DNA from 3 places in the Chelativorans sp. AA-79 genome. Region 2 is predicted to be linked to each of the others. Evidence: predicted binding sites of a transcription regulator. Region 2 holds the regulator's gene; each other region holds the start of a gene.
The links. The regulator LexA, encoded in region 2, represses DNA repair genes until DNA is damaged. The targets are predictions, from matches to a motif close to TGTTCNNNNTGTGTTCNG.

Region 1 (2,267 bases), 2.5 Mb from region 2:
TCGCCGGCCATGCCGCAACGGCACGGATTCATCGCCGCGACGAGCTGGATTTCGGCCGGGTAACTCACGCGGTGATTGGCCCGGGCGATCACGCATTCGCCGGTCTCCAGCGGCTGGCGCAGCGAATCGAGCACCTGCGGCGTGAATTCGGGCAATTCGTCCAGGAAGAGCACGCCGTGATGGGCGAGCGAGACCTCGCCCGGACGCGCGCGCATGCCGCCGCCGACCAGTGCGGCCATGGAAGCGGAGTGGTGTGGCGCACGGAAGGGCCGCCGGTCCGAAAGTCGGCCGTCGGCGAGCTCCCCGGCGATCGAGGCGACCATGGAGACCTCCAGGAGCTCGCGCGGGGAGAGCGGCGGCAGGATGGAGGGCAGCCGCTGCGCCAGCATCGACTTGCCCGCGCCGGGCGGGCCGACCATCAGGAGATTGTGCCCGCCCGCGGCCGCCACCTCCAGCGCCCGCTTGGCGCTTTCCTGCCCCTTGATCTCGGCAAGGTCCGGTAAGGCACCCGGCGGCGGACCCATTGCCGGCTCCGGCCGGTCCATCACCTGCGTACCGCGGAAATGGTTGGCGAGCGCGACCAGGCTGCGCGGCGCCAGGATGTCGAGCTCGCTGCTCGCCCAGGCGGCTTCCGGCCCGCAATCATGCGGGCAGATCAGGCCCTTGCCCATGGAATTGGCTCCGATCGCGGCGGGCAGCACGCCCGCCACCCGCGCCACCGTGCCGTCAAGCGCAAGCTCGCCCAGCACGACATAGCCCGCCAGCGCATCCGCCGGGATCGCGCCGAGCGCGGCCATCAGGCCGAGCGCGATGGGCAGATCGTAGTGGCTGCCCTCCTTCGGAAGATCCGCCGGCGCGAGGTTGACCGTCACCTTCTTGGGCGGCATGGACAGGCCGGAAGCGTGCAGCGCGGCCTGCACGCGCTCGCGGCTTTCCGTCACCGCCTTGTCTCCCAGCCCGACAATCTGGATGCCCACCTTGCCGGGCGCAACCATCACCTGCACGTCGACGGGAACAGCCTCTATCCCCTCGAACGCGATCGTACGCACACGCGAAACCATTCGACCTGCCCCCTTCGGCCCCCCACCGGCCGATAATGCGGCATGAAAGCACAAGCTCTGGACCAGATCAAGAACATCAAGCGAACAAAAACATACCCTTCTACCGGCGACCGGCGGTCAGGCTTTGGCGAGGCGGCCGTAGCCTGCGCCGTAGCGCATCCTGCGCCGCGCGTGGCGGGCAGCGAACACCGCGTCCGCGGCCAGCCGCCCGATCGGGCTCGCCCAGCGGTCATATTCGCCGTCCATCACGACGATCCGGCCGCTCTTTCCCGCCATGCCCTTCTTGAAGTGGCGCAGCCCCGGCTCGTGTGCGGCGCCGCCGAGATCGTACCACCTGACGCCCCGCTCCCTCAGCCAGCCGATCACCCACCACTGCAGCGCGTAGCCGGCATTGAGCGGCAGGGCGGCGGCGGACGTGGCCCCGAACATGTAATAGGCCGTATCGCCGAACAGGCCGATCGTCGCGCCCGCAAGAAGCTCCCCCTCGTGAAAGGCGAGCGCCAGCCTCGGCCGCAGCCCCGGCGGAAGTCCCTCCATCAGCGCGCGCGTCATATGGACGGGGGTCGCGCTGTCGAAGCCCTTTCGCGAGACCATCTCCTCGTAGAGGCTCGCAAAGGCCTCGGCCTCCTGCGGCGTCTCGGAAAGGCGGACTTCCAGCGCGTTGCCGAGCGCCCGGCGCAGATTGTAGCGCCAGTTCTGGCTGAAGCTCTTCATTTGCGCTTCTTCCAAAAGCGAGAGATCGACGAAGTAGCGCTCGGCATCCGGCATCCCGCGCCGGCGCACGAAGCCCATCTCGCGCAGGAGGGCATATTCCTGCTCCTGGTGGACCGGGCTCGGTCGGGGCAGGATCGTCAGGCAGTGGCCGCGCGTAACGGCATATTCCTGCACCAGCGCCTCCACCACCGCGCGGTAGATCCGCGGGTCGGCTTCGCTTCCTGCGGCACGCCAGAAAGGCCCGAAGCGCACGAAGGCCAGTCCGCGGCCGAGGAGGGGGAGCTTGAAGACCGTCGCCCGCGCGCCGGCGACCGGCCTGCCGCCCGCGCGCAGGAGAAGATGGCTGTCGCGCCCCTTCCAATGCCTGGAGGCATAGCATGCGGTCTGTTCGTGGTGGGCGTCGGCGAAACCGCCGATGATCTCGTCCCACTCGGCGTCCGGCACGCTATCCACTTCGGTGGAATAGGCCCGTGACGCGCCATCTATGCTGAT
Region 2 (2,267 bases):
TCGCTTCCAACAATTTCGGCATCGGCGCACTCGCAGGGCTCGATGGCGCACGCGTGCTGGACCTCGGCATCGTGCCGGACAGGCAGGACGCTATCGCTGCGGCGATCCAGAAGGCTCTTTCGGCACGTGCAGATATCATCGTGACGCTGGGCGGCGCGTCCGTCGGCGAGCACGACCTGGTGCGGCCGGTGCTCACGGCGGAAGGCATGGAGCTTGCGTTCTGGAAAATCGCCATGCGCCCTGGCAAGCCGCTGATGTTCGGCCGCTTTGCAGAAGCGCGCGTACTGGGACTGCCCGGCAATCCGGTCTCCAGCCTCGTCTGCGCCCATCTTTTCCTGCGCCCGATGGTGGCCAGGCTTTCAGGCCGCCCATTCCGGCCCGACTTGCGGACGGCCACCCTCACCAAGGCGATGAAGGCGAACGACGAGAGGCAGGACTATGTGCGCGCGGGGGTCGAGGAAAGCGCGGACGGGTTGACCGCGGCACCCTTCGACACGCAGGACTCCTCCATGCTGAGCACGCTCGCCGCGGCCAATGCGCTGGTCGTCCGCGAACCGAATGCACCCGCAGCCGAAGCCGGGGAGTCCTGCACGGTGCTGATGCTCCGGTAAGGGCTTTTATACCAAGCCACTTTACTGTTGCGGAACACAACTCGAACATATAGTGTATGTTCTGGTTTTGTTTATGACTGATTCCGGGTGGTAAAGATGCTCACGCGCAAACAGCACGAGTTGCTGCTTTTCATTCATGCCCGTCTCAAGGAGACCGGCATACCGCCCTCTTTCGATGAAATGAAGGAGGCGCTCGACCTGGCCTCCAAATCCGGCATCCACCGGCTGATCACAGCATTGGAGGAACGCGGGTTCATCCGCCGCCTGCCCAACCGGGCACGCGCTCTGGAGGTGCTCAGGCTTCCCGATTCGATCGCTCCCGGGCTCGCGGCGCCGCGCAAATTCTCACCCAGTGTCATCGAAGGCGGCCAGGGGCGCGGCGCGCCTGCTCCGAAGCCAGCCGCAAACAATGACGACGAGACGGGTGTGGTCTCGATTCCGGTGATGGGACGCATCGCCGCGGGTGTGCCGATCGATGCCATCCAGCACCGGACGCACTCGATCGGCGTCCCGCCCGATATGATCACGGGCGGCGAGCACTACGCCCTGGAAGTCAAGGGCGATTCAATGGTCGAAGCCGGAATTTTCGACGGCGATACGGTCGTTATCCGCCAGACACAGACGGCCAATCCCGGCGATATCGTCGTGGCGCTCGTGGACGACGAAGAAGCGACGCTGAAGCGCTTCCGCCGCAAGGGTGCATCGATCGCGCTCGAGGCGGCCAACCCCGCCTATGAGACACGGATCTTTGGCCCTGACCGCGTGAAGGTGCAGGGGCGGCTCGTCGGCCTCATCCGCCGCTATTGAGCGGCTGCTGTCTGAAAGAAGGGCCCCTGCCGGCGAATGGAGCCGCGGGGCTCAATCTCGTCGGCATGGAGCGTTGCTATAGCAGCGACCGGAAAAGGATTCACCCGCCCTCTTTATTCCCGACCTGTGACTGACAGGAGCCGGGTCTGTGACGCACGAGGAGGCGGTGCCTCCAGCCGGGGCTCCTTTTTCCGCCTTGTATAAGGCGGCAGGCCGCGCGCGGCCCTGGACCAGGTCCTGTGCGCGTGCCAGGGTCGGTATGGCTCTTCGATCGCGAAGGTGATGTCGGCGCGAAGAGCGGCTTCGCCGCGTCGAATGTCGACGACAGCGCTGCCCCTTCGCGCGAGTTCGCGCTTGGTGATGACAACCGCCCGGTTTGCACCGCAGGGGTTTCCCGCCGTCGCGTCATCGATCACGATCAGCGTTGCCGTCGCGCAGGCGATTCGGGCCACTTCCGGGCTTTCCGCATGAGCGATCACCGCTCCGCTTTGGTGCTGTGCGACACAAAGTCCGTCACCGCAGGAAAAGGCGTTCCCCGGCAGCCCGCCGACAGGAGCGCCGGCCGTTACCGGTTTGAGCACCCTTTCCGCGTTGAGAGAACGCGTCCAGTCTTCCATGGTGAAACCGTTGGGCCGGTTCCGGTTGACAGCGATGACGCCCCCTTCTCCGCCAACACCCACCAACCGGGCATCCTCGCTGATGAAGATATCAGGCAGTTCCCGTGTCATCAGCAACCCAATCCCGATGGCAAGGAAAGGCAGGGCCAAGAGCCTCAGCCGTGTGGTGGAAATGACGAGGATCACGAGAGCCGCCGTGAGTGCCAGCAGTGCCGGAAGCGGGATCAGCCCG
Region 3 (2,267 bases), 2.2 Mb from region 2:
GGCCGGTCGACGTACTGGTCAACAATGCCGGCATCACGCGGGATGCGATGTTCCACAAGATGACGCCCGCGCAGTGGCGCGAGGTGGTCGACACGAACCTCTCCGGCGTCTTCAACATGACGCATCCGCTCTGGCCGGGCATGCGCGAGCGCCGGTTCGGCCGTATCGTCGTGATCTCCTCCATCAACGGACAGAAGGGGCAGGCCGGCCAGGTGAATTATTCCGCCTCCAAGGCGGGCGAGATCGGCTTCGTCAAGGCGCTGGCCCAGGAAGGCGCGCGCTCCAACATCACGGTCAATACCATCTGCCCCGGCTACGTCGCGACGGACATGGTGATGGCTGTGCCGGAGGCGGTGCGCGAGAAGATCATCGCGCAAATTCCGGTCGGGCGGCTCGGCGAGGCGGCGGAGATCGCGCGCTGCGTCCTCTTCCTCGCCTCCGACGAAGCGGGCTTCATCACCGGTTCCACGCTCACGGCGAATGGCGGGCAGTATATCACCTGAGGCGGCGGTCTCCTTCTTCACGCCGGTGCTGCTGACCCAAATCGGCACGCCATCGTTAACTCCGCGACCGGCAGGACCCGTTCAGCGCTGTGGATAAACTGTGGATTGTCGGTTATCAGGCTGTGGAGGCCACAATATCTTGTGCGGAACAATCCCGGAACGACTTCAAGTCGGTGATTCGTCGCCGGTTCGTTCCGGCTTTGGCCGGTTCGTTAACGCATCCGCGCCTTTTGCGCGGAACGGTTTAACGTGCCATTTAGAAAAGCGAACAATTCCCTAAACTTGTCCCGAGCCCGCAGGCCACTCGTTGCCGGGGACGGACGAAATCTTAACGCCCGAACGCGAATCCGGCGAATTGCGATGAAAGCGGATTCACCATTTAGCGCTTAGAGTAGCTGATTTCCCCAGATGTTGTGTCGAACAAAAAGTGAATCACCCGGAGTCAGTGATTCGTCGCTGATTCGTTCCAGAGTCGTTCCAAAGCTTAACGGAGGCATCATTTTGCCTTTTGCTCCGGCACTTCGATCCTATATGTCTGCGGCGGTGGCGACGGGCCGTCGCTGCGGCGCAGCTCCTGTGCTGACACTCAACAGACCCTAAAGCGGGTGCCGCGAATGAATCTTCAACCGATGAAAAGCGAACGCACCACCTTCGACGGGCGTGGCATCACGGCCGTCCTGGGACCGACGAACACCGGAAAGACCCATCTCGCCATCGAGCGCATGGTCGCCCACGAATCGGGCATCATCGGGCTGCCGCTGCGCCTGCTCGCACGTGAGGTCTACTCCCGCGTGGCCGCCCGCGTGGGTGAGCGGAACGTGGCTCTGATCACCGGCGAGGAGAAGATCATCCCGCCCGGCGCGCGCTATTCGGTCTGCACCGTGGAAGCGATGCCGCGTGCGACCGATGCTGCCTTCGTCGCCATCGACGAGGTGCAGCTCGCCGCCGATCTGGAGCGTGGTCATATTTTCACCGACAGGCTTCTTAATCTGCGCGGACGGCAGGAGACGCTGCTCCTCGGGGCCGCCACAATGCGCGGCATACTGGAACGGCTGCTCAAGGGCATCTCCGTGGTCACGCGTCCGCGCATGTCGGTGCTCACCTATGCCGGCTCCAAGAAGATCACCCGGTTGCCGCGCCGTTCGGCCGTCGTCGCCTTCTTGGCCGACGAGGTCTATGCCATCGGCGAGCTCATTCGGCGCCAGCGGGGTGGCGCCGCCATCGTGCTTGGCGCGCTCAGTCCGCGCACCCGCAACGCGCAGGTCGAGCTCTATCAGTCCGGAGACGTCGACTACCTCGTCGCCACGGACGCGATCGGCATGGGTCTCAATCTCGATGTCGACCATGTCGCCTTCGCCCAGAACCGTAAGTTCGACGGCTTTCAGAATCGCGAGCTGACCGCCGCGGAGCTTGGACAGATCGCCGGTCGTGCCGGCCGCCATGTGCGCGACGGCACGTTCGGCGTCACCGGGCAGGTGGATCCGTTCGCGGATGCCCTGGTGGAGCGCGTCGAGACGCATCAGTTCGAGCCGGTGAAGATGCTCCAGTGGCGCTCGGCCGAAATCGACTTGTCGAGCATCGACGCGCTCAAGGCATCGCTCGAGGCGACACCGCCCGTGGAGGGCCTTACGCGGGCGCTGCCGGCGGCGGACCTGCGCGTGCTCGAGCATCTTTCCAGGGACGACGACGTGCGGACGCTCGCCGCGAACCGCGCCAAGGTGGCGCTTCTGTGGGATGCCTGCGCGCTGCCGGACTATCGCAAGA

Region 1: the regulator LexA is predicted to act here: its motif matches at 1,131-1,148, upstream of PVE73_RS25660 (YifB family Mg chelatase-like AAA ATPase).
Region 3: the regulator LexA is predicted to act here: its motif matches at 966-983, upstream of PVE73_RS02605 (helicase-related protein).

What each region holds. Positions count from the first base shown of each region.
Region 1 is NZ_CP120361.1:5,262,961-5,265,227, forward strand. Features, by position in the region: gene PVE73_RS25660 (YifB family Mg chelatase-like AAA ATPase) at 1-1,061, opposite strand, end outside; gene PVE73_RS25665 (GNAT family N-acetyltransferase) at 1,179-2,267, opposite strand, start outside.
Region 2 is NZ_CP120361.1:2,765,936-2,768,202, reverse strand. Features, by position in the region: gene glp (gephyrin-like molybdotransferase Glp) at 1-611, shown strand, start outside; gene lexA (transcriptional repressor LexA) at 708-1,418, shown strand; gene PVE73_RS13440 (ComEC/Rec2 family competence protein) at 1,532-2,267, opposite strand, start outside.
Region 3 is NZ_CP120361.1:525,193-527,459, forward strand. Features, by position in the region: gene phbB (acetoacetyl-CoA reductase) at 1-503, shown strand, start outside; gene PVE73_RS02605 (helicase-related protein) at 1,133-2,267, shown strand, end outside.